DNA from 3 places in the Shewanella sp. SM68 genome. Region 2 is predicted to be linked to each of the others. Evidence: predicted binding sites of a transcription regulator. Region 2 holds the regulator's gene; each other region holds the start of a gene.
The links. Region 2 encodes LexA, which represses DNA repair genes until DNA is damaged. Its sites were predicted from a motif close to TACTGTATNNNNATACAGTA; they were not measured.
Positions count from the first base shown of each region.

Region 1: a site for LexA is predicted at 4,974-4,993, ahead of L5M40_RS02040 (YebG family protein). Genes of this name have one in related genera too.
Region 3: a site for LexA is predicted at 4,867-4,886, ahead of dinB (DNA polymerase IV). Genes of this name have one in related genera too.

Region 1 is NZ_JAKKRU010000001.1:478,180-485,809, forward strand. It holds gene pepN (aminopeptidase N) at 1-1,118, opposite strand, end outside; gene prc (carboxy terminal-processing peptidase) at 1,203-3,248, opposite strand; gene proQ (RNA chaperone ProQ) at 3,277-3,906, opposite strand; gene L5M40_RS02035 (GAF domain-containing protein) at 4,187-4,645, opposite strand; gene L5M40_RS02040 (YebG family protein) at 4,663-4,962, opposite strand; gene L5M40_RS02045 (paraquat-inducible protein A) at 5,169-5,801, shown strand; gene L5M40_RS02050 (paraquat-inducible protein A) at 5,803-6,420, shown strand; gene L5M40_RS02055 (PqiB family protein) at 6,407-7,630, shown strand, end outside.
Region 2 is NZ_JAKKRU010000006.1:100,361-107,990, reverse strand. It holds gene ctaD (cytochrome c oxidase subunit I) at 1-544, opposite strand, end outside; gene coxB (cytochrome c oxidase subunit II) at 554-2,086, opposite strand; gene L5M40_RS11725 (cell division inhibitor SulA) at 2,490-3,002, opposite strand; gene lexA (transcriptional repressor LexA) at 2,999-3,619, opposite strand; gene plsB (glycerol-3-phosphate 1-O-acyltransferase PlsB) at 3,780-6,203, shown strand; gene mtr (tryptophan permease) at 6,203-7,459, shown strand; gene L5M40_RS11705 (VOC family protein) at 7,609-7,630, shown strand, end outside.
Region 3 is NZ_JAKKRU010000004.1:88,070-95,699, forward strand. It holds gene L5M40_RS08405 (methyl-accepting chemotaxis protein) at 14-1,660, shown strand; gene L5M40_RS08410 (DMT family transporter) at 1,814-2,746, opposite strand; gene L5M40_RS08415 (LysR family transcriptional regulator) at 2,839-3,738, shown strand; gene dinB (DNA polymerase IV) at 3,767-4,843, opposite strand; partial or broken gene bfr (bacterioferritin) at 5,046-5,505, opposite strand; gene bfr (bacterioferritin) at 5,515-5,988, opposite strand; gene nqrM ((Na+)-NQR maturation NqrM) at 6,242-6,466, opposite strand; gene L5M40_RS08440 (FAD:protein FMN transferase) at 6,482-7,528, opposite strand; gene nqrF (NADH:ubiquinone reductase (Na(+)-transporting) subunit F) at 7,627-7,630, opposite strand, start outside.

The DNA.
Region 1 (7,630 bases), on a different contig from region 2:
AAATTATTCATCTCAATGACAGATTCTGGACGAATAGGATGGGACATAGGGCCAGAATCTTCTGCAAATTGCTGATTCTTGATCACTTTAATTGCATGAATTCGATTCACAGCACGAGAGCCTAAATCTGAGCTAAATTCTTGATCGCGAAAAACCGTTAAGCCTTCTTTTAAACTTAATTGGAACCAATCGCGGCACGTTACGCGGTTTCCTGTCCAATTATGAAAATACTCATGGCCTACAACCGATTCAATGCCGTGATAATCCTCGTCGGTGGCCGTTAAGGTATCTGCAAGCACATATTTAGTGTTAAAGATATTTAAGCCTTTGTTTTCCATCGCCCCCATATTGAAAAAGTCGACGGCCACTATCATGTAAATATCTAAATCATACTCAAGATCAAAACGGCTCTCATCCCATGCCATGGATTTCTTAAGTGATGCCATCGCATGGTGTGCTTTATGTAAATTACCTTTATCAACGAACACTTGCAGGATCACTTTACGGCGACTGCGAGTAATGAACTCATCTTGCAATAGATCAAAATCGCCAGCGACTAAGGCAAATAAATACGCTGGTTTTGGAAATGGATCTTGCCAGCAAACATAATGGCGTCCGCCATCTAACTCACCTTGATCAATCAAATTACCGTTACTCAGTAAAAACGGGAATGCGGCTCTATCGGCTTCGATACGAACAGTGTATTTAGCTAATACATCAGGGCGATCAAGGAAATAAGTGATACGTCGAAAGCCCTCTGCCTCGCATTGCGTGCAGTAGGCACCATCGGACATATAGAGCCCTTCAAGACTCGAATTAGCTTCAGGATCGAGCTTAGTGATAATGTTCAGCTCAAACTCATCAAGCTCAGTTTCTAGAACTAATTGACCTGCACTAACATGGTAAGGCACAGCATCACCATTAACAGTCAGCGAAACAACGGTCAAATCTTCGCCATCCAACACTAAGGCTTGTGCATGTTTTGAAGTGCGTTTTATACGACTGATCGCCTGCACTTGGGTTTCATTGCCAGCCAAATTAAAAGCTAAATCGATAGTCTCTATCGTAAAAAGTGGCGCTTGATAATCTTTTAAGTATTTTGCTTGAGCTTGTGTCATTGCGATCCCTTTAACGCTGATCTAAATAAGAAAAAACGCGCCATAAGCGCGTTTTGATATCGGATAAATCGACTCGACTAGCGCCTACTTAGCACTAGTTTTAGCCATTTTTTGCACATCAGCCATATCTAAGGTGATATAAGCGGTTTCGTCTAAAAATGCATCTGGCAATTCAGCGTCGTCTTTAATGTCTTCCATTGATTTAACCGGTGCTAAACCATTGGCGACTCGACGCTCGTTTGTTCTGTCGAGGACTTTTTTCTCATCGGCTTCGCGGGAAGCAATGCGCTCACTTTCAACCAGAGAAACTGTCTTCTCTTTGTGGTGCTTTTTAAAGTCGGCAATATCTTGATTGATATAAGCAAACTCTACGCTGCTTTTGATGCGGTTAAGGTGCTTGGCCTCAAGGCTAGTCACTAACTCAGGCGTAACATCATTAAGCGTACCATATTGCGCCATAGGCACTTTATCCCAAGGTAAAGCATTTTTCTCTTCAGCTTCACCGTACTCGCCCGGCTCCAACGCACTTGGGTAAGCAATGTTGGGGGTCACACCTTTAATCTGTGTACTACCACCATTAATACGGTAGAACTTTTGAATCGTATACTGCACATGGCCAATTGGCTTCTCATACATGTCGTAGATACGGCCTAGGCTCTTATGCTGCTGTACTGTGCCTTTCCCAAAACTCGACTCACCGACAATCAGTGCACGGTCATAATCTTGCAATGCGGCAGCAAAAATTTCAGAGGCTGAAGCACTGTAACGGTCAACCATCACAGTCAATGGTCCTGCATAACTGGTTTTACCGTCGTTATCACGATGCGCAGACACTCGTCCATCGGCATCACGAATTTGCACTACAGGGCCCATATCGATAAAGAGTCCCGTCAGCAGCACGGCTTCCGTTAATGCCCCCCCACCGTTACCTCTAAGGTCGATGACTATGCCTTCTACTTTGGCGTCGTTTAACTTCACTAGCTCTTTTTCAACGTCCTGCGACAAATTCATATAGAAACCAGGAATTTGGATCACACCGACTTTGCGATTTGCGTACTCGCCGTCTTTAGGTTCAATCACCTTAGAGGTTGCAGCTCTGTCTTCAAGACGAATTTTATCGCGTACTAAGGTAACGTCGAATGGCTTAGCATTGGAACCGCCTTTCTTCGGTAAAATTTGCAAAACAACTTTACTGCCCTTAGGACCTTTGATCAGGTCGACCACGTCGTCTAAACGCCAGCCGATCACATCAACAATTTCACCGCCTTCTTGACCGACACCGACAATCTTGTCTTCCGGCGACAGTTTTTCACTGCCCGCAGCAGGGCCGCCAGTAATTAAACTTTTAATGACAGTGTAATCGTCTTCGAGTTGCAGTTGAGCACCAATGCCTTCAAGGCTCAAGTTCATTTCCATTTGGAAACGTTCAGCATTGCGTGGTGAAAGGTAACTTGTATGTGGCTCAATGCTACGGGAGAAGGCATTCATCACGCCTTGGAACACATCTTCACTGTTAGTTTGAATCAACCGTTTAATAGCGTTGTTGTAACGCTTTTGGAGGATATCAACAATCTCAGGCCATTGCTTACCTGTGAGTTTAAGATTTAGTGCATCGTATTTAACACGTTGACGCCATAACTCATTAATTTCTGTCTGGTCTTTTGGCCATGCGGCCTCATCGCGGTCGTACTCATAGGCATCACCGGGCGCAGAAAAATCCATCTCTTTATCTAATAGAGATAAAGCATAGACAAAGCCTTCATAGCGGCGCTTTTGGACGATATCAAACATTTTATAGGCAGGCTCAAGTTCACCAGAACTGAGCATGTCATCGAATTGGGTTGCATAAGGTTTAAAACTATCGACATCCGCTTGGGTTAACACATTGCGGCGATAATCCAACTGCTGCAGATAACGATCAAAAATTTGCGCAGAAAAGGCGTCATCAAGATTGAATCTATGATAGTGCGAACGAGTGTATAAGTCCGTTACCCTTTTGCTCGCAACCTTATGTTGCGCTTCCTGCTTGAGAGTGGGTAACTCGCTGATTTGAATCGTGGGTGGTACGGCCCAAGCCGAGAATCCGACAAAAACAGTGGCGATCGAGGTAGCCAAAGTGAGTTTTCGCATCAACAAGTTACTCCGTTTTAATAAATGATTACAGCAGGATATGTTCTGCTCTAACTTTAATCGTTAGGCCACTATCAAGCTGAACATGAATATCTTCCTTGTTAATGTCAGTAATCACACCGGCTACGGGTGTCATACCTAATTTAACATTGACGCGTTGTTTTTTCGTTAAATCAGTCAATTGTGCTTGAACATAATTGACGACTGGCGCTGCAGCTTTTGGCGCAGGCTTAGCAGGACGCTCAGTTTTAGCACGCTGAGGAACGGCCACCTTTTTAGGTGTTTTCTTCGCCGCAGGCTTAGGTGCAAGTGCTGCACGTTTCGCTTTGGCCTTATCCTGACTCTCTTTCAACATGGCTTGAGCATGATCAATGTGCTCTTGCTCTAACTCGCCGCAAGGTTCGCCATCCAGATTTACGCGTTGTGCGCCTGCTTTAACGCACTTTAAATAGCGCCAGCTGCTGGTGTAACGTCTCAAGGCAACTCTGAGCTGAGTTTTACTGACTTTAGAATCATCAGCCAACCTTTCAGCCAAATCTTGAAACAATCCGATTTTTAATGGCTTAGTTTCACCTTCAGCAATAAAGCACAAAGGAAATGTTTCATACAAATACGCCAAAATTGCATTGGTGTCGGTCAACTTTTCTGTTGATTCCATCATTACTTCCACAGTCAAAAAGGGACATCGATTCGAGGTGATATATATCAGCTTCTTACATGTCGTTTATCTTCGTTAAACTCAATATTGAGTCAACGTACAAATTAGCATCCTAGCCGCGTTTACTAAAGTTAAAAAATATACCTTAACAAATTTTGACAGCTCAAAACACTAAGCTTATTCATTGCATGCCAATCAAACCAGCTTAATGCGTGCAGGCGCATATTATAAGGCGCACGCCACCGATTGCGACTATGAATTATGCGTTATTGTACGCAAATTAATCAAATAGGCAGTTTTCAAAACTTTTAACCAGTAATTCCAGCCCCTTTTGGTCTTCTTCATCGAAACGATCGAAGATAGGACTGTCAATATCGAGCACGGCAACCACGTTACCTTGCGCACGAACTGGCACAACGATTTCAGAATTACTGGCAGAATCACAGGCAATATGACCATCAAATTGATGGACATCAGCCACTCGCTGAGTTTGATTAGTGAATGCTGCAGTACCACACACACCTTTTCCTAACGGAATGCGTGTACAAGCCACTTTACCTTGAAACGGGCCTAATACTAGTTGTTCGCCACGCATAACGTAGAATCCCACCCAGTTCAGCTCAGTTAAATTATCATTGAGCAAGGCTGAAAAATTCGCCATCGCCGCAACAAGGTCGTCTTCCCCTTCCAACAAGGCCAAGGCTTGACGGTTAAGTGACTCATAAAATTTCGATTTCATTACATTTCCTAACAATTTTATTCTGCTGCTTCGGTCTTTTTAGCCGCTTTTTTCGCTGCAGGCGGATTCGTTGGCGTACTATTAACCTGAACGGCGCCTTTAAGCAAGTTCGTCAGCTCATCTTTATTGTTAGCAAAATAGAATGCGAGCTTTTCACCCACACTTTCATCTATACCCAAATCAGCTTTTTGAATGAAGGGGATAAGGTTATCGGCGATATCGAGCATCTTATCGTAGGCATCAGCCTCCTTCTTAGATGTGAATGTCATCTTTTCAACCCCTTCTCTGACCACGACAAACTGTGTTATTACTGCCATGACTGCCCTCGCACTGTTTTTATATACAGTAACTAGAGTGACATAGATTGAACTTGTGATGCAAGTGTTCTGATTAATCTGATATTATTAGCGTACTTTCGTTGCCAAGATTATAAAGCGCTAGACGTGGCTTAACAGCTAACTAGCACGACACTTTGCACCGATCTCGCTGTTATGACTCCTATTAGGCTAATATATATTTTTATATGCATGAAAACGCAGCAGAAAATTCAGTAACCCTATGCCGCTCCTGCGATTTAGCAGTCCGCAAACGTGCCTTGCCTAGCGGCGTTAGAGCAATCTGTCCTCGTTGCAGCACTGCACTTTATGACACGCCATACTGCTCTGTGAATGGTATGTTAGCCCTATGTATTTCGGCATTAGTGTTTTATTTCCCTGCTAATTTTTTACCCGTACTCGAGATCCACTTTTTCGGCAGTATTCGTACTACCACGGTTTTCCAAGGGGCATTTGCAGTATTTGACCAAGGCTATTGGGTTGTAGGTGTCGCCGTACTTGCCGCAGCTGTGATAGGTCCAGGCTTATTACTGTTATCGATATTGACACAGATTTTAATTGTGAAATGGGGATTGAATAGCCTTTTTTGGCGTAACTCATTGAAGCAGTTATTAAAATTTCATGGTATCTTATCGCAGCTCACTATGCTGGAAATTTATGTGATCAGCTTCTTAGTTTCATCATTTCAGCTATCTGATTTTTCGGACATTTATTTTGGTATGGGCACATTTTGCTTCACTATGCTGTTTCTCGTGACCTTGTTTCTACAAAGAGAATACGACTTAGAACATATGTGGACGTTATTGGAAGGTCATAGCTGATATGAAACAACAAGGTAAAGATATCGGCCTATGTCTCTGTAAAGTGTGTCGCCAACTCAACAGCAGTGAACTCACGCACTGTCAGCGCTGTGAAACTGAGTTGCACGTCAGAGACTATTCCAGCCTGCAAAAAAGTTGGGCTTTGTTGATTACCGCTGCCATCTTGCTGGTGCCAGCCAACATTTACCCTATCACTATGCTGACCAACCAAGGCCAAGTGCGGCACGACACGATTTTTTCGGGCATTTTGCATTTAGTGCATTCAGATATGCTGCCTATTGCCATCATAGTGTTTACCGCCAGTATTTTAGTACCATGGATTAAAATCATCGGCTTATCCATTTATCTGTGTGCGATCAGCTTTGACATTCCGATTTCAAAAAAGAAATTGATGGTGGGTTTTCACATCATCGAATGGATTGGCCGCTGGTCAATGCTCGATTTATTTGTCATCTCAATCACAGTGGCATTAGTGAACATGGGACAATTACTCGACGCGAAACCCGCGCCTGCGGCTACCGCATTTGCCTTGGTGATTCTGTTAACTCAGTTAGCCGCAAAAGTTTTAGACACTCGTTTACTCTGGGATCGATTGGAACCTCAAGATGACACAAATTGAATCGCCGAAAGTTGTAAAGAAAAAACTCTTTTCGCCCATTTGGCTGCTTCCTATTGTCGCGTTGGCATTAGGTGCTTGGCTGGGCATTAAGAGCATTAAAGAATCGGGGGTTGAAATTCAAATTCACTTTCCGAGCGCCACTGGGATTGATGTAGGTAAAACCTTAGTCAAATACCAAGGTTTGACTGTCGGTAAAGTGAAAGACATTGGCATAGATGAAGATCTCAAAGGCGTGAACGTCAAGGTCATGATGGACTACCGTGCTAAGCCTTTCTTGAATAAAGAAACCCTCTTCTGGCTTGTCACACCTAAAGCAAGTATTACAGGTGTTGAAGGCTTAGATGCGCTGTTTTCGGGTAACTATATTGCTATCCAACCAGGGAAAGGTAATGCCTCGACCTTTTTTGAAGCAGAACGCCAACCGCCGCCGATGCAAATCGGCTCAGAAGGTGTGATGGTCGAATTGACCTCCGATAAACTCGGTTCGCTCGATGTTGGCTCGTCAATATTTTTCCGCCAAATCCCTGTGGGTAGCGTGGTCAGCTATCGTTTAGATGGCAATCAAAGAGTCATTATCAGCGCTTTCATTCAAGAGCAATACGCGCGATTAGTGAAGAAAAATTCTCACTTTTGGAATGTTTCTGGCGTCAAAATTGATGCTTCACTAACTGGAGTTAAAGTCAGTTCAGAGAGTTTGGCGTCCATTCTGGCTGGCGGCGTGAGTTTCAGCTCTGACGATAAAGCAGACATAGCTAAAAACGGTGACGTTTTTTCGCTTTATGATTCAGAAACCACCGCCCTTGGCGGCATAGAAATAAACCTAACCATGGCTGATGCTAACGGTGTCGACAAAGGTACCCGCATCGTTTATCGCGGCATGAGCATTGGCAGTATTTTAAGTAAACAACTCACGTCCAATGGTGTTACAGCCGTGGCTAAGTTTGAACCTCAATACGGTTCACTGTTAACTAACGACGGCGTGTTTTGGCTTGAAGGTGCTGATATTTCCCTCTCAGGCATTAAGAATCCAGAACGCTTACTGACAGGTAGCGTGATCAACTTCCTGCCAGGCATCAACACCAAAAGCGCGGTACCAAGCAGCTTTGCCTTACAATCAAAGGCACCTGATTTACTGCAATCGAAGAAGCGTTTCTTGACCTTAACCTCAGCCGAAAACATGGGCATTTCAGCGGGCGCTCAAGTTCGCTTC
Region 2 (7,630 bases):
CGTTGATCGCGCCCATGATCGAACTTATCCCCATGATGTGAATAGAAAATACAAAGAGCGCCGTGCTATCTGGGCTATAAGTTGTTGATAGTGGTGCGTAGAAGGTCCAACCAAAGTTAGGTCCGCCACCTTCCATAAATAGCGAACTGAGAAGGATAGTGAAGGCGAAGGGGAGTATCCAAAAACTCCAGTTATTCATCCGTGGCAGCGCCATATCGGGCGCCCCTATCATCATAGGGATCAGCCAGTTAGCGAGCCCTGTAAAGGCTGGCATTACCGCACCGAATACCATGATCAGCCCATGAACAGTTGTCATTTGGTTGAAAAAGTTGGGCTCGACCAATTGTAATCCAGGTTGAAAGAGTTCAGCGCGGATCACCATGGCCATAGCGCCACCGGTTAAGAACATAATGAAGCTGAACCATAAATACAAAGTACCTATGTCTTTATGGTTGGTGGTTAGCAGCCAGCGCATGATGCCCTTTGGCGCACCATGATGATGGTCATCATGGGCTGCGGTTTGATCTTGAGTCGTAGTGCTCATCATTATCCCCTACTGTCCATGACTTGCGATATCAGCAGGTTGCACTGTATCGCCGGTATTGTTATCCCAAGCATTGCGTTCATAGGTAATGACTGCTGCAAGTTGCTGTGGGCTAAGCTGTTTGCCAAATGCCTGCATAGCCGTGCCCGTTTTGCCGTGCATCACAATATCGATGTGATTGGCGACTGGTCCAATGGCGATAGCACTACCCACTAGCGCGGGGAAGGCGGGTGGTATTCCTGCACCTGTCACTTGATGGCAGGCAGCACAGAAGGTCGCGTAGACAGTTTCACCTTCGGCCATGAGGGCGTCATGGCTGAGTGTGGGGAGGCTTGCGGGATCGATTGCAGCTGAGACGTCTGCAGGTGCGGGTGTCGGAGTTGTACTGCTTGGTACCGCGGCGGATGTTTGTGCAGAATTGCCGTTCATGTACTCGTTGACGTCTTTGGCTTGCACTGCATCGCCAGTATTATTGCCCCAAGCATTACGCTCGTAGGTAGTCACTGCCGCGATTTCTTGTGCAGTCAATTGCTTACTAAACGCTTGCATGGCTGTACCCGTTTTACCGTTGAGCACAATTTCAAGGTGGCCGCTGAGCGGTCCCGTTGCAATCGGGCTACCTTTAAGGTGCGGAAATACGCCTTGCAACCCTTCGCCATTGGGCTGGTGGCAGGCTGCGCAGTGCCCGAGGTAAACTTGTTCACCTTGAGTCATCAACTCTTCTTTACTTAGGGTTTGTGATAAAGCGGCTTGAGCGGCTTCAGCCGCAGCACCTGCGGCTTGTTTCTGCTCTGTTACCCAAGCCTCAAACTCGGCTTCAGGTAACGCTTGTACTACGATAGGCATAAAACCATGGTCTTTTCCGCAAAGTTCGGCGCATTGACCGCGGTAAATGCCGGGTTTGTCGATGCGAGTCCAAGCCTCATTGATAAATCCAGGGTTGGCATCTTTCTTAATGGCAAAGGCGGGTACCCACCAGGAATGGATGACATCCTCTGAAGTCATCAGAAAGCGGATTTTGCGGTTTATCGGTAGAACGAGCGGTTTATCGACTTCCAATAGATAGTTTTCACCCTTGGTTTCGGTGCCTTCAATTTGTGCTCTGGGTGTTGTCAGTATGCTATAAAAATCAATATCTTGATCGAAATAGCTGTAATGCCATTTCCATTGGGACCCCGTGACTTTTACGGTGAGATCGGCGTTGCTGGGATCTTCCATTGCGATTAAAGTTTTTGTCGCTGGAATCGCCATTAAGATCAAAATGATAAATGGCAGAATCGTCCAAGCGATTTCAACTTTAGTGCTTTCGTGAAAGTGGGACGCGACAGCGCCTTTGGATTTTCTGTGGTTGATCATGGCGTAAATCATGACGCCAAAGACCACTAGGCCTATTGCGCAGCAGATATACAAGATGGTCATGTGCAAGTGATAAACCTTGCCACTGATCTCGGTCACGCCAGGGGTCATGTTGAACCGCATGTCCGCGGCGGTCAACGGTGGTGCGAAAAGCACCACGAGTAAACAATACAACAATTGCTTCACAAGACTTCTCCTCTGCCAATTGCGAATAGCAACTACAAAGAAGAGCAACACAGTAAGTCTCAACTCTATGCAAACTCTTCAGTTCCCAAAAAAGCTTTTTTGACTTCAACGTGCGTTGGCGGCTGTTACTTTTAATCAAGTATTGTTACTGCTGGTAATTAGCCACGCTGGCACATACTGCTGAAATAAATTTGTTCTCTATTTTTAGTGGCGCTTCGAGTTCGATAAATACTCGATTCATTGACCACGGAAGGTGATATATCACCACCGACTTAACCAACCATACTTGCTGTTTAAATATTGATCAAGATCACTTATTTATCTAATTATCTGAAAAATTGCCAAAAAAAAGCCTCACATTCATAGGTGAGGCGGCTTTCAAGGTAAAAAATTAAATGAATATTTAGTGTACAGCGCTAAAAAAAGATTGCTGACCGAAGAGATTGCCTTGCTCAATGCGTACGTCGGCATGTAAGTGACTATTTACGTCTTCAAGCACTATGCCCATAGCTCGGGCACTTTTAGCCACGATTTGTAGGCGTCGATTATCCCGCGCATCTAATGATTGAGTCCAAGTAATGACTGCACTGGACGTACCACTTGTTAGGGCTTTTTCCATCGCCCACAGGGTTTCGACTTCATCTTTAGCATGTACCAGCAAAACTCTATCCATACGCACACCTGCGCTAGCGAGTGTTTGCTTGTAGCCAATACTTGGAGGGTTGATGAGCACTAACCAACGGCCCTGTTGGCTTAACTGAGCGAGTTGTGCACTCAGATGAATTAATTCTTGGCGACCTTGAGTCTTGGTTGGCATACAGGCGATAGGCGCATGGTGCCAGTCATAGTCGGCATCACGGACTTCATCGAGCCACAAGCCCGGATGGCGGGGGGCATTGCCAAGTAGTTTATTCATAGCCAATCTCCATTACGGATCACACCGACGGCGAGTCCTTCAATTGTTAAACTTTGGAAGCCTAAATCCACTTTAATCGGGGAGTAATCTTCATTTTCGGCATGTAGATAGACTACATTACCTTTTTTTTCGAAACGTTTAACAGTGACATCGTCATCGACTCTAGCGACAACCACTTGACCATTTCTAGCTTGTTCTACTTTATGAACTGCCAGCAAATCACCTTCGAGAATACCGATATTTTTCATGCTGTCGCCCTTTACTCGCAGTAAAAAATCGGCGGCGGGATGAAACATGCTTGGGTCGACTTGGTAGTACTGTTCAACATGTTCTTGGGCGAGGATAGGTTCACCCGCGGCCACTTGGCCGATGAGCGGTAAACCTGTTTCAGTCAAATCTTCGATTTCCGCAGGCAGACGAATGCCCCGAGATGTGCCAGGCATGATCTCAATGCAGCCCTTTTTCGCCAACGCTTTAAGGTGTTCTTCAGCCGCATTGGCGCTCTTAAAACCTAAACGGGTTGCGATTTCTGCCCGAGTGGGTGGCATGCCAGTATCGGCAATATTTCGTTTAATTAGCTCTAATATTTCAGCTTGGCGTGGCGTCAAAGGTCTCATGGTGTTTCCTGTTTTTCTATACAGTTACTGTTAGTATATACAGTATTATTTGCAGCGCAAGTATTAACCACTTTTTAGCTATGTTGGAGAGAATTAGCGAATATTACCCATAGTCTGGTATTCTATCGGGCTAGTAAACGCACTTAATTGCATAAGAATAATGCCTAAACACGACTCTCTTTGGTTGAAATCATTACGTTGGATCCAAAAACACTTAGTGCACACTATTGTGGTGCCTCAGGATCCCTTTGCCGATCTGAATCTGGATGCTTCCAGACCCCTTGTTTATGTGATGAAAACAGAATCCCTCAGTGACATAGCTGCTTTGAGCGAAATAACGGCTAAGTTAGGTTTACCAAGCCCTTATGAGCCTCTAGTGGCTAATGGTGTGACTGCGCCTCGGGTTGTCTGTCTTCAAGGACGTAAGCCACTGTTTGGCGAGCGTGCTGGTAATGAGCCTTTCCTCGAATGTTTTATGCGTTTGTTAGCCGTGCATAAGGAACGTCCTGAATTAGATATTCAACTGGTACCCGTGAGCTTGTATTGGGGTCGCACGCCAGGGAAAGAAGACGACACTATGAAGGCGGCCGTATTTGAGCGGGAAAACCCGACTTGGCTGCGCAAGTGCTTGATGATTCTGTTCTTAGGTCGACATAACTTCGTGCAGTTTTCGAATGCCGTATCCCTGCGTTACATGGCTGACGAACATGGCACCGACATGGGGATTGCCCATAAGTTAGCACGGGTTGCGCGCGTGCATTTCCGTCGTCAACGTAAGGTAATGACAGGGCCTGTGCTGCCAAACCGCCAAGCACTGTTTCATTCGTTACTCAAATCTGAGTCGCTGCGCAAAGCGATTCAAGAAGAAGCCGCCAGTAAAAAGATTTCTGAGACCCAAGCGCGCGAGACGGCTATTGAGTACCTCGATGAAATAGCAGCCGATTACTCAGATAGTTTAGTGCGTATTGCCGAGCGTTTCTTAACTTGGTTGTGGAACAAGCTTTATAGCGGGATCAACATTAAAGGCGCCGAGCAAGTTCGCCAGCTGCATCACGATGGCCACGAGATTGTTTATGTGCCTTGCCATCGCAGCCACATGGATTACCTGCTGTTATCGTATATTTTGTATTATCAAGGCATGGTTCCGCCGCACATTGCTGCTGGCATCAACCTCAACTTCTGGCCCGCGGGACCTATGTTCCGTCGCGGTGGTGCCTTCTTTATCCGCCGTAGTTTTAATGGCAACAAGCTGTATACCGCAGTATTTCGTGAGTATTTAGATCAGCTGTTTGCTAAAGGTTATTCGGTGGAATACTTCTCCGAAGGTGGCCGTTCACGTACTGGCCGTCTGTTGGCGCCGAAAACTGGCATGATCGCCATGACGATGAACAGCGTACTGCGCGGTATTGAACGTCCTGTCACACTTGTGCCTGTGTATTTAGGCTATGACCATGTGATGGAAGTGGCGACTTACCATAAAGAGTTAAGCGGTAAGAAAAAGAAAAAAGAATCTGTGTGGCAGGTGTTCGGTGCCATTCGCAAATTAGGTAATTTTGGCCAAGGTTACGTGAATTTTGGCGAGCCTATTACCTTACAAAATTTCTTAAATGAGCGTGCGCCAAACTGGCGTGCTGAGTTGGCCGATGATCCCGAGCAGAAACCAAGTTGGTTAACTCCAGCGGTAAACGTGCTGGCTAATCGGGTGATGACGCGTATCAATGATGCCGCAGCCGCGAGTTCGGTGACTTTGACTAGCTTAGTCTTACTGGCGACAGATCAAAACGCCTTAGAACGTAGTCTGCTGGAGCGTCAGCTTGATTTGTATCTGACCCTACTCAAAAAAGTGCCTTACACTTCTTATACATCTGTTGCGGAAGGTGATGGTAAGCATTTAGTGCAGCAAGGTTTAGAGCTGAACAAGTTTGTTGTTAGTGCCGATCCTTTAGGGGAAATAGTGTCTATCGAAGCGAGTCAGGCAGTGTCTATGACTTACTATCGTAACAATATCATTCACTTATTTATTGTTCCTTCATTAATTGCGAGTTGTTTAACCCACAATGAACAGATCCTGCGCCAGCAAGTCGTTTCAATCGTTGCCGATTTTTATCCATTGCTGAAAGCCGAACTCTTCATGGGAATTAAAGACTTACCAGCCTATGTTGAGCAAGTACTGGATTTCCTGATTGGGCAAGGTTTAGTGGTTGAGACAGATACTTTAGCTGTCGTGCCTGAGCACTCAAGCCAATTATTATTGTTAGCCAGTTCAGTGAGCGAGACTCTGCAACGGTACGCTATTATTTTCAATCTGTTAGCGAACAGACCTAAGATGGAGCGCTCAGAACTTGAGTCTGAGAGCCATTTACTCGCTCAGCGTTTAGGGGCTTTACATGGTATTACCGCGCCTGAATTCTACGATAAAAAACTCTACGGTACTTTGAGCGTGAAGCTCAAAGAATTGGGATATCTGGCGGATAGTGAAGATAAGTCCAATATCAATCGCATACGAGATCAGGCCAATAGCTTATTACGTCCGTCAGTGAGACAAACGATAGTGGCGAGTGTCACCGCGGAGCACACAGTTTAATGGCAAATCATATGAATGCGGCTAAGCATAAGCCCGCAGGTAAGTCCTTGCTTGGTGGTGCCATGATTATTGCTGGCACGACCGTAGGTGCTGGGATGTTTTCTCTGCCCGTGGTCGGTGCAGGTATGTGGTTTGGCTATTCGATTTTGATGTTATTGGGCATTTGGTTTTGCATGTTGATGTCGGGCTTATTGTTGCTCGAAACCAATTTACATTTCGAACCCGGTGCTAGCTTCGATACCTTAAGCAAGCAAACTCTTGGGCAGTTTTGGCGGATAGTGAACGGCGTTTCTATTGCTTTCGTGTTGTATATTTTGACTTATGCCTATATCAGCGGCGGTGGTTCGATTGTGAATCACAGCTTGCAGGGCATGGGAATTGAGTTACCGCAAAGCGTGTCAGGGCTGGTGTTTGCCATAGTATTGGCGAGTATAGTATTGATCAGTACTAAAGCCGTGGATCGGATTACCACGATTATGCTCGGCGGTATGATCATTACCTTCTTCCTCGCGGTCGGCAATTTATTGATCGAAATTGATGTGACTAAGTTGCTCGAACCTGATGGTAATAACAGCTTTTCACCTTATCTGTGGGCGGCGCTGCCCTTTGGTCTCGCCAGCTTCGGCTACCATGGTAACGTTCCCAGCTTAGTGAAGTATTACGGCAAAGATTCCTCCACCATTATCAAGGCGATTTTCGTCGGCACCTTTATCGCACTGGTGATTTATGCCTGTTGGTTAGTGGCGACTATGGGCAATATTCCCCGCAGCCAGTTTATCGACATTATTGCCCAAGGCGGCAATATGGGTGTGTTGGTGGGCGCTTTGTCTGAGGTGATGGCGAGTAGCTGGTTAAACAGTATGTTGACCCTGTTTGCTAACTTAGCCGTGGCTTCATCTTTCTTAGGGGTGACCTTAGGTTTGTTCGATTATCTCGCCGACTTGTTTGGTTTTGACGATTCGCGCTCTGGCCGGATGAAAACCGCGTTAGTGACCTTTGTGCCGCCGACGATTTTAGGATTACTGTTCCCCGACGGCTTTTTAGTGGCGATTGGCTTTGCGGCATTAGCGGCGACAGTGTGGGCGGTAATCGTCCCGGCGCTGATGGCCTATAAATCACGGCAGTTATTCCCCGAGAGCACAGGTTTTAGAGTGATAGGCGGTACGCCGCTGATTATTCTTGTGGTGCTATTTGGCATAGTCACGGGTGCTTGTCATCTGCTCGCGATGGCAAATTTACTGCCTCAGTATTCTTAATTTGTTTCGATGATTTAAGCCCTCTGCGTGAGGGCTTTTTTGTATTTGGCCATTGAGTTTTAATCCTGCAGATCTTTTTTATCCCGATACTGGACAGAAGCCCGAACTCAGGCTTAACTCGAATGATTGTAAAAATGAAGGAGCCAATGATGAAAATTACTCAGTACGCAC
Region 3 (7,630 bases), on a different contig from region 2:
GGAGGGCGTGACTATGGAATGGTATAAAGATCTATCCGTTAATCAGAAACTGACTTATCCAAGTCTGCTACTCGCTGGCGTAGTCATCTTCGCCTCTTCAACTGGCATTTTAGGACTCAAAGCCTTAAATCACAGCGCGAATACACTCGCGCTTGAATACTTACCTAGCCAATCTGAACTACTACAAGCCGATAAAGAGCTTTATCAAGCTCAAGTGGCCGAGCGCAGCCTGATGTTTGTTAACGTGGGCACAGACTCTTACAACGACCTTTTAAAGCAGCACACTAATAGTATCTCTCTCGTTAAAGAACATATTGATAAGTTTGCCGATGTGACCACAAGTCCCCTCGCTAAAGATAAGCTCAATGAATTGAATCACAGTTTCGATATTTGGCGAGCGACAACCACAGAAATCAGTAATCAACGCACCCAAAATGGCCGTAACGGTAGAACAACGGCGATTGATCTTAGTTTCGGTCAAGCAGCAACGCAATTCGAGCAACTACACCAGAACATTAATCATTTAATCAATGATTTAAACAGTAATACTACCGCAGCGATAGCCCAAGTAGATGATGATGCCAATCATGGACAACAGATGCAGTTAATTGCCTTAGCCATCAGTCTCTTGATCTGCATACTCTTTATCGTTGCACTGCCTAAACTCATCAGCAAACCGCTGGCGGTTTTACTCGCAAAAATCCACGACATTACCGATGGTGATGGCGATTTGACCGAACGAGTCCACTTAACCTCTAAAGACGAGCTTGGTGATCTCGCCAAGGCATTCAATCATTTTCTCGATAACTTACACGGTATTATCTCGCAATTTAAACAGTCTACATCAGAGCTCAACACCGCTGCCGAAGGTCTAGCCAAAACCAGCGCATCAGCAAAACATAACTTGATGGATCAACAAGCTGCCACCCACAGAATCGCCGATGCCAGCGATCATATTGCCGCCTCAGTACAAGAAGTATCAGTCAGTGCCAGTCATGCCGCCGATGCCGCTAAACAAGCCGACGTATTTACCGCCGACGGTCAGGCAAGAGTGAAAAAAACCATCAATGTGATTCGTGAACTTGCGGGAGATGTAGGCACGGCAGAAATGCAGATCAATAAACTCGAACAGGAAGGCCAACATATTGGCCGCGTGCTTGAGGTGATTCAAGCCATTGCCGAACAGACGAATCTATTAGCCCTTAATGCTGCAATTGAAGCGGCGCGCGCGGGCGAACAAGGACGCGGCTTTGCAGTGGTTGCCGATGAAGTGCGATCCCTTGCCTCTAAGACTCACCAATCCACCGAAGAAATTAAATTAATGATCGCCAATGTGCAAAATGGCACTCAAAGCGCTGTGGCGGCGATTAATATCGGTAATGAAAAGGCTATCTCAAGCGTAGAAGCCGCCAGTAATGCCGGTGAAGCCTTAGCGCATATTGCAGAAATGGTCAGCCAAATTAGTGAGATGAATAATCAAATCGCCCTAGCAGCTAAAGCGCAAACCACTATGGCCAACGAGAGTCATCAAAATATTCAACACATTGCCGAACAGTCGGAGGAGAGTCTACGAACCACTGATGAAATCTACGCAGCAAGCGTACAACTCTCGTCAATGGCGAGTAATCTCACTGCGCTGGTCAGCCGCTTTAAACTGTAATTTGTTGAGGGTGAAAGCTTTTATATAAGTTACCTTTTGTAAATCAGTGATGTTTGAAAAGTCCCCTCTAACGAATAAGGGAGCATAAACCTGTCGCAGTGATTATCTGAATTCAGGTGCTCCCTTATATTTAAACAGCAAAGCTAGCACTGATTAGCAGCGCTTAACCACTAAGCCTCTTGCCGCGCGCAGGTTGACTAACATAGGTAACATCAACGCAAGGATCACTATCAGCATCCCTACCAACTGAATTTCCGTCACCGCCTGCCCCATGGCTAACGCCGTTAATGCTGCAAAAACGGGCACGAGATTAAAAAAGATCGATGCCTTAGCGGGGCCAAGCGCTTTAACGCCGTTAATCCAAAACAGATAACCGAGCACAGTGGCGAACAAACCTATGTAGAGCACGCTAGAAAAAGCCGTTGCCGACACTTCCATCAACTCCAGCCAAGGGTGAAACTCACCTCGGCCAAGCCCAACCACGGACATAGACACACTGGCAGCTATCATACTCAGCAAGGTAAATGGCAACACAGGCAACCAATGGCCGACCCGTTGCGAACAAATGGTATAACCACTCCACGCCAACATGCCGGCGGCAATCATCACATCACCTTGGTTAAAACTAAAGTTGAGCAACTGCTGCACACTACCGTTGGTGATCACTAGCAGTACGCCCGCCAAACCGCCCACTAAGCTGAACACTTGTTGTCTGCTGAGCCATTCACGCTGTAATAGCGCATTGACGATTGAAGTCACCAGCGGGCTGAGCGCCATAATCAAGGCACCATTGGCAGCAGAGGTATGCTGCAGGCCATTAAATAACGCCAGATTTAAGCCGCCTACACCAATCACACCCACTAACGCTATGACAATATATTGCACCAAACTCAATTTGGGCCAAGCCTGACGAGTAAAAACGATATATAACGCTAGAGTCACAGCCGCAATGGTAAAACGCCAGAAGACGAGGGACTCTCCTGACATCTCCTCCAGCACTCGCTTAGCAATCGGAAACACACTGCCCCAGCTAAAAACGCAAATCAGTAGACAAACGAATGTCATGTAAGGTGTATGGGATTTCATATCGGCCTCTAGGGAGGTAATTGGGATTGAGCTTAGTTTATAAGTTTCATATATTATTAAAACCAACAAGATTGAGAGCTTAAATTCCAAATATGAAACTTAATTATTCCTTAGACGATATGCGCTTATTTTGGGTGGTGGCACAGCAAGGGAGTTTTAAGCTCGCGGCGCAGCACTTAGGCATTCCACCTTCAACCTTAAGCCGTCGAATCAATCTGTTAGAACAATCCTTAGGTCTGCGTTTACTGCACAGAGACGCCCATAGAGTCAACCTTACCGCCACAGGTCAGCGGTATCTCGAACGCTGCGGCCCGCTATTTATCGAGTTAAACCAGGTATCTGGTGAGTTGCATGCGGATAAACATCAAGCGGTTGGCAAATTGCGGATCTCGGCGCCCATCAATACAACCTATCGCTGGCTGGGTGAATCACTCAACGCCTTCCAACGGCATTATCCCAATATTGATATCGATTTAAGTCTGTCGAACATGAATATCGATGTCAGTGAAAACGCCATCGATATCGCCTTTCGAGTGGGCGAACCTAAAGATCCCGATTGGATTGCAAGGCCACTTACCACAATTAGCTTTGTACTTTGCGCCAGCACATCGGCAACGCAGTGGCATGCGCTGCAATCCATTGAAGCGCTGGATCAGCATCCGGTTATCATCGCCAAGCCCACAAAAACGTGGCGTTTACAGCACAATAGCACAGGGCAAAATGTCGAGTTTGAACCAAGGGGGAATATCAAACTAGCCGTCGATGATATGGCGATTGCCTGTCAGGCCGTGGTGGCGGGGCTTGGGATTGGACTCATACCCATCAGCATGGCGAGTGAACAGATACGAAGTGGCAAACTCATTCAAATACTGCCCGAGTGGCAAGGTATTCCGCGCACCGCCTACTTGATGTATCGCGATCGGGACAACCTGCCCTTACGGGTCAGACTGTTAATTGATTTTATGCTGGCAAATCCACCCGAGGCTTATTGAGCCAATATAGGCTATTGTGCTCCACCCACTAGAGAGCTAAATCCAGCTGAGTCTGGCCGTTTAAGCTTGTGGCGACGACAAGAGTAGAATCGGCGAGGCCGACCGAAATACCCAATAGACGAATGCCACGGCCTTCTTGCCTTTCCATAGCCTGTGCGAGTAGCTCATAGAACATTACAATCGAGACTTCATCGCTGCGGTGCTCAATTGTAGTCTGCTTGAAATCGTTAAACTTAAGTTTGACCACCTGTTTATGTATTTTGCGTTCCTTAGCACTGCGACTTAAACGCAACGACAGTTCTTGGATCAAACTCGGCATCACCTGCTGGCACTGCTCTAAGCTATAAATATCCTTTGCTAACGTGGTTTCAACACCCACTGATTTGCGCTCTCTGTCGGCAGAAATACCCCGTTCATCTATGCCTTGGGAACGCTCAATCAACACGCCACCAAACTTACCGAATCGCGCTAAGAGCTCAGGTTTAGAATAAGCTTGCACATCACCACAGGTATTGAGCCCGAGCGAAGAGAGCTTTTCTGCGGTGACTTTACCAACACCGGGAATTTTACGCAGCGATAAGGTCTTAACAAACTCAGAAAGCGTCTCTGGCGTAATGATATATTGGCCGTTTGGCTTGTTCAGATCCGAGGCGATCTTAGCTAAAAATTTTACTGGCGCGATACCCGCCGATGCGGTTAAACCCGTTTCGGCTAAGATATCGCGACGAATCGCTTGGGCAATCAAGGTCGCTGAGCCCTTATATTGCTGGCACTCACTCACATCCAAATAAGCTTCATCTAAGGAAAGCGGCTCAATTAATTGGGTATAGCGAGAAAATATTTCACGAATTTGTAGCGACACTTCTTTGTAAACCTGCATCCGGCCTGGTACTAAAATCAGCTCAGGGCACAACTTAAAGGCATAAGCCGTTGCCATTGCTGAACGTACACCGAATTTACGTGCCTCGTAACTGCAAGTACTGATAACACCGCGACGGTCGCTACTCCCCCCCACGGCTAAAGGCTTGCCACGGTACTCAGGAAAGTCGCGCATTTCCACTGCAGCAAAATAGCAGTCCATATCGATATGAATAATTTTTCGCACGTTGAATTCCTCCAATGCCAAAATACTGTATATAAAAACAGTAATCAAGTATTCCTGATAGATTTGGGCCAATAAGATGTGGCCTAGCGCTGGAAAAGAGAACAAGACAAGTGTGAGGAACAACAGACATGCTTAATAACTGAGTTTCCTAGGCCATTACACTCAGTGGCCTAGGTATTTACTCAACCTAACAATCTAAGGCTCACATCTTAGTTTGCAGGTAGTTTTGCAATCCAACACGGTCAATAAGCCCAAGTTGTTTTTCGAGCCAATACATATGGTCAGACTCTGTATCGTCGAGTAATACTTCGAGGATTTCGCGGGTCTGGTAATCTTGCTTCTGCTCACACAGTGCAATCACTTTGCGCAAATCGTCCGCGACCTTGTATTCATAGGCAAGATCATTACGTAGCATCTCTTCTACATCTTTACCTATGTTCAATGCCTCACGGATTGGGTGTACCTTCGAGGAATAAAATGCGCTGCACTAATTTGGCTGCATGGGCTTTCTCATCATCTGACTCATGGGCGATACGCTCATAGAGTTCATTCAGGCCCCAATCTTCATACATATGGGCATGGACAAAATACTGATCCATTGCCGAGAGTTCTCCCGTTAGGAGTCGATTTAACGCATCGATGACGTCTTTATCGCCTTTCATATCTTGCTCCTATTGGTCGCTAATTTGCGATTGTAGATAATTTTGAATACCGGTTAGCGTAATGAGCTCTTGCTGCGACTCAAGCCAATCTAAGTGCTCTTCTTCGTCTTCGAGAATATCTTCCAGCAGATCGCGGCTCACATAGTCCTGTTCAGCTTCACACAAGCTGATCGCATCACGCAGCAATGTAAGCTGCTCTTGCACCATGGCCAGATCGCAATCGAGCATCTCTTGGCTATGTTCACCAATGCGAAGTTTTTCGAGTTGTTGCAGATTAGGCAGACCTTCCAAAAACAGCACTCGCTCGATGAGCTTATCGGCGTGCTTCATATCTTGGATGGATTTTTTGTATTCGACGTGGTTTAACTTCTCTAAGCCCCAATGTTTAAACATGCGGGCATGGAGGAAATATTGATTGATGGCGGTCAACTCACAGGTAAGCACCCGATTCAGTTGCCCAACCACTTTAGGATGACCTTTCATAAGTTACTATCCTTGGTAAGCGTGAAAAGATTGATCTAAATCAAGCTTCTAGCCTAGTACAATTTATCGACCAACTCAAATTATCTTTATATTTCACTCACTTAATGATGAAAAGCATTCTCATTCCTGCTTAGATTAACTTGCTATCCCACTCTAATCCCAAGGATAAATCTCAAATGATTAACCCGTGTAAGAAAATACGAGGCAAAAAAATAGCCCCCTAAATCGGAGGCTATGATCGAATCAAGACTATTTAGATAATGCGGTCTTTCGTTAACTTTTCACGACGCGCTTCTTCAGCGGCCATACGACGTTTACGTTTGTCACAAGGGTCATCACAATCACACGCTTTCTCAATCCCTAGAACACCTAAACCGCCACAACTTCCTTCAACGGCTTTGCGCTTGATGAGATAACCAATCGACATGAGCAAAAAGAAGACTAACAAGATCACAAATGCCGCAATAAAAGAGGTCATGGTTTACTCCAAAAACTAAATAAGGAAAGGCTTGAAGGCGTCGCTGTAATAGACCTTAAATCCGTCGCCTTGCTTTTCGATTAGCATTATCGCCAAGTGTTCCTTCTTGGCAAGCTCCAATGATGCTTCTGTGCCCAAAACCATCATGGCCGTCGCAAAACCGTCGGCCGTCATACAATTTTGATGCAATACCGTCACGGATGCTAACTTATGATTTATCGGCAAACCAGTACGCGGATCGATTATATGCGTAAAACGTTGGCCGTCTTCTTCATAATAATTACGATAGTCACCAGAAGTCGCCATCGCCATAGTACCAGGTGCAATAACCTGCTGTACGGCTTCAGAGCCATCATTGGTCGGTTGCTCTATAGCAACACGCCAAGAGCTTCCATCACCTTTGGCACCTTTGATACTCAGTTCGCCACCAATTTCAACTAAATACCCAGTCGCATGGTATTTATCAAGAATAGAAGCGATCTTATCAACCCCAAATCCCTTCGCGATTGATGATAAATCTACATATAAATGGGTGTTGTGCTTACTTAGACGATTGCCTTCAATGGAAAGTTCACTAATCCCTGTTTTGGCTTTAGCCGCATCAATATCAGCCTGTGTCGGAACTTTCGTTGGACGCTTATCAGGTCCAAAACCCCACAGATTAACTAAAGGACCTAAGGTAATATCAAGTGCCTTATCCGTCACTTGATATAAACGTATTCCCTCTTGCACCACTTTTATGGTATCCGGTGAGACTTCAACGCTTTGCTCCAATGGCAATTGGTTGAAACGGGATAATTCTGAATTAGGCCGATAGGTCGACATCTGGTCATTGACTAGCTCAAGGGCTAAATCAATTTCCGCTTGAAGTAACTGCGCCGTTGGCATCTGCTCATTCGGGACGACTTTAATGTGATAAGTCGTGCCCATAGTGCTACCGGCCAACGAAATGACTTCGTTTTGCTTAGAACAGGCTGAAACAAAAAAGGCCAGTCCCACGAGGACTAGCCAGTTAAATGAATACTTTAACGCTGAGGTATTGATCTTTAAGGTCTGAAACATAGTGACCTACTACTCTTATTTGGGCCCTTAAATGCAAAAGTTGCAGATGAAAGGTTAACCTCAACATCTGCAACTTTTCTATCTAGGACTAATGAACATTAG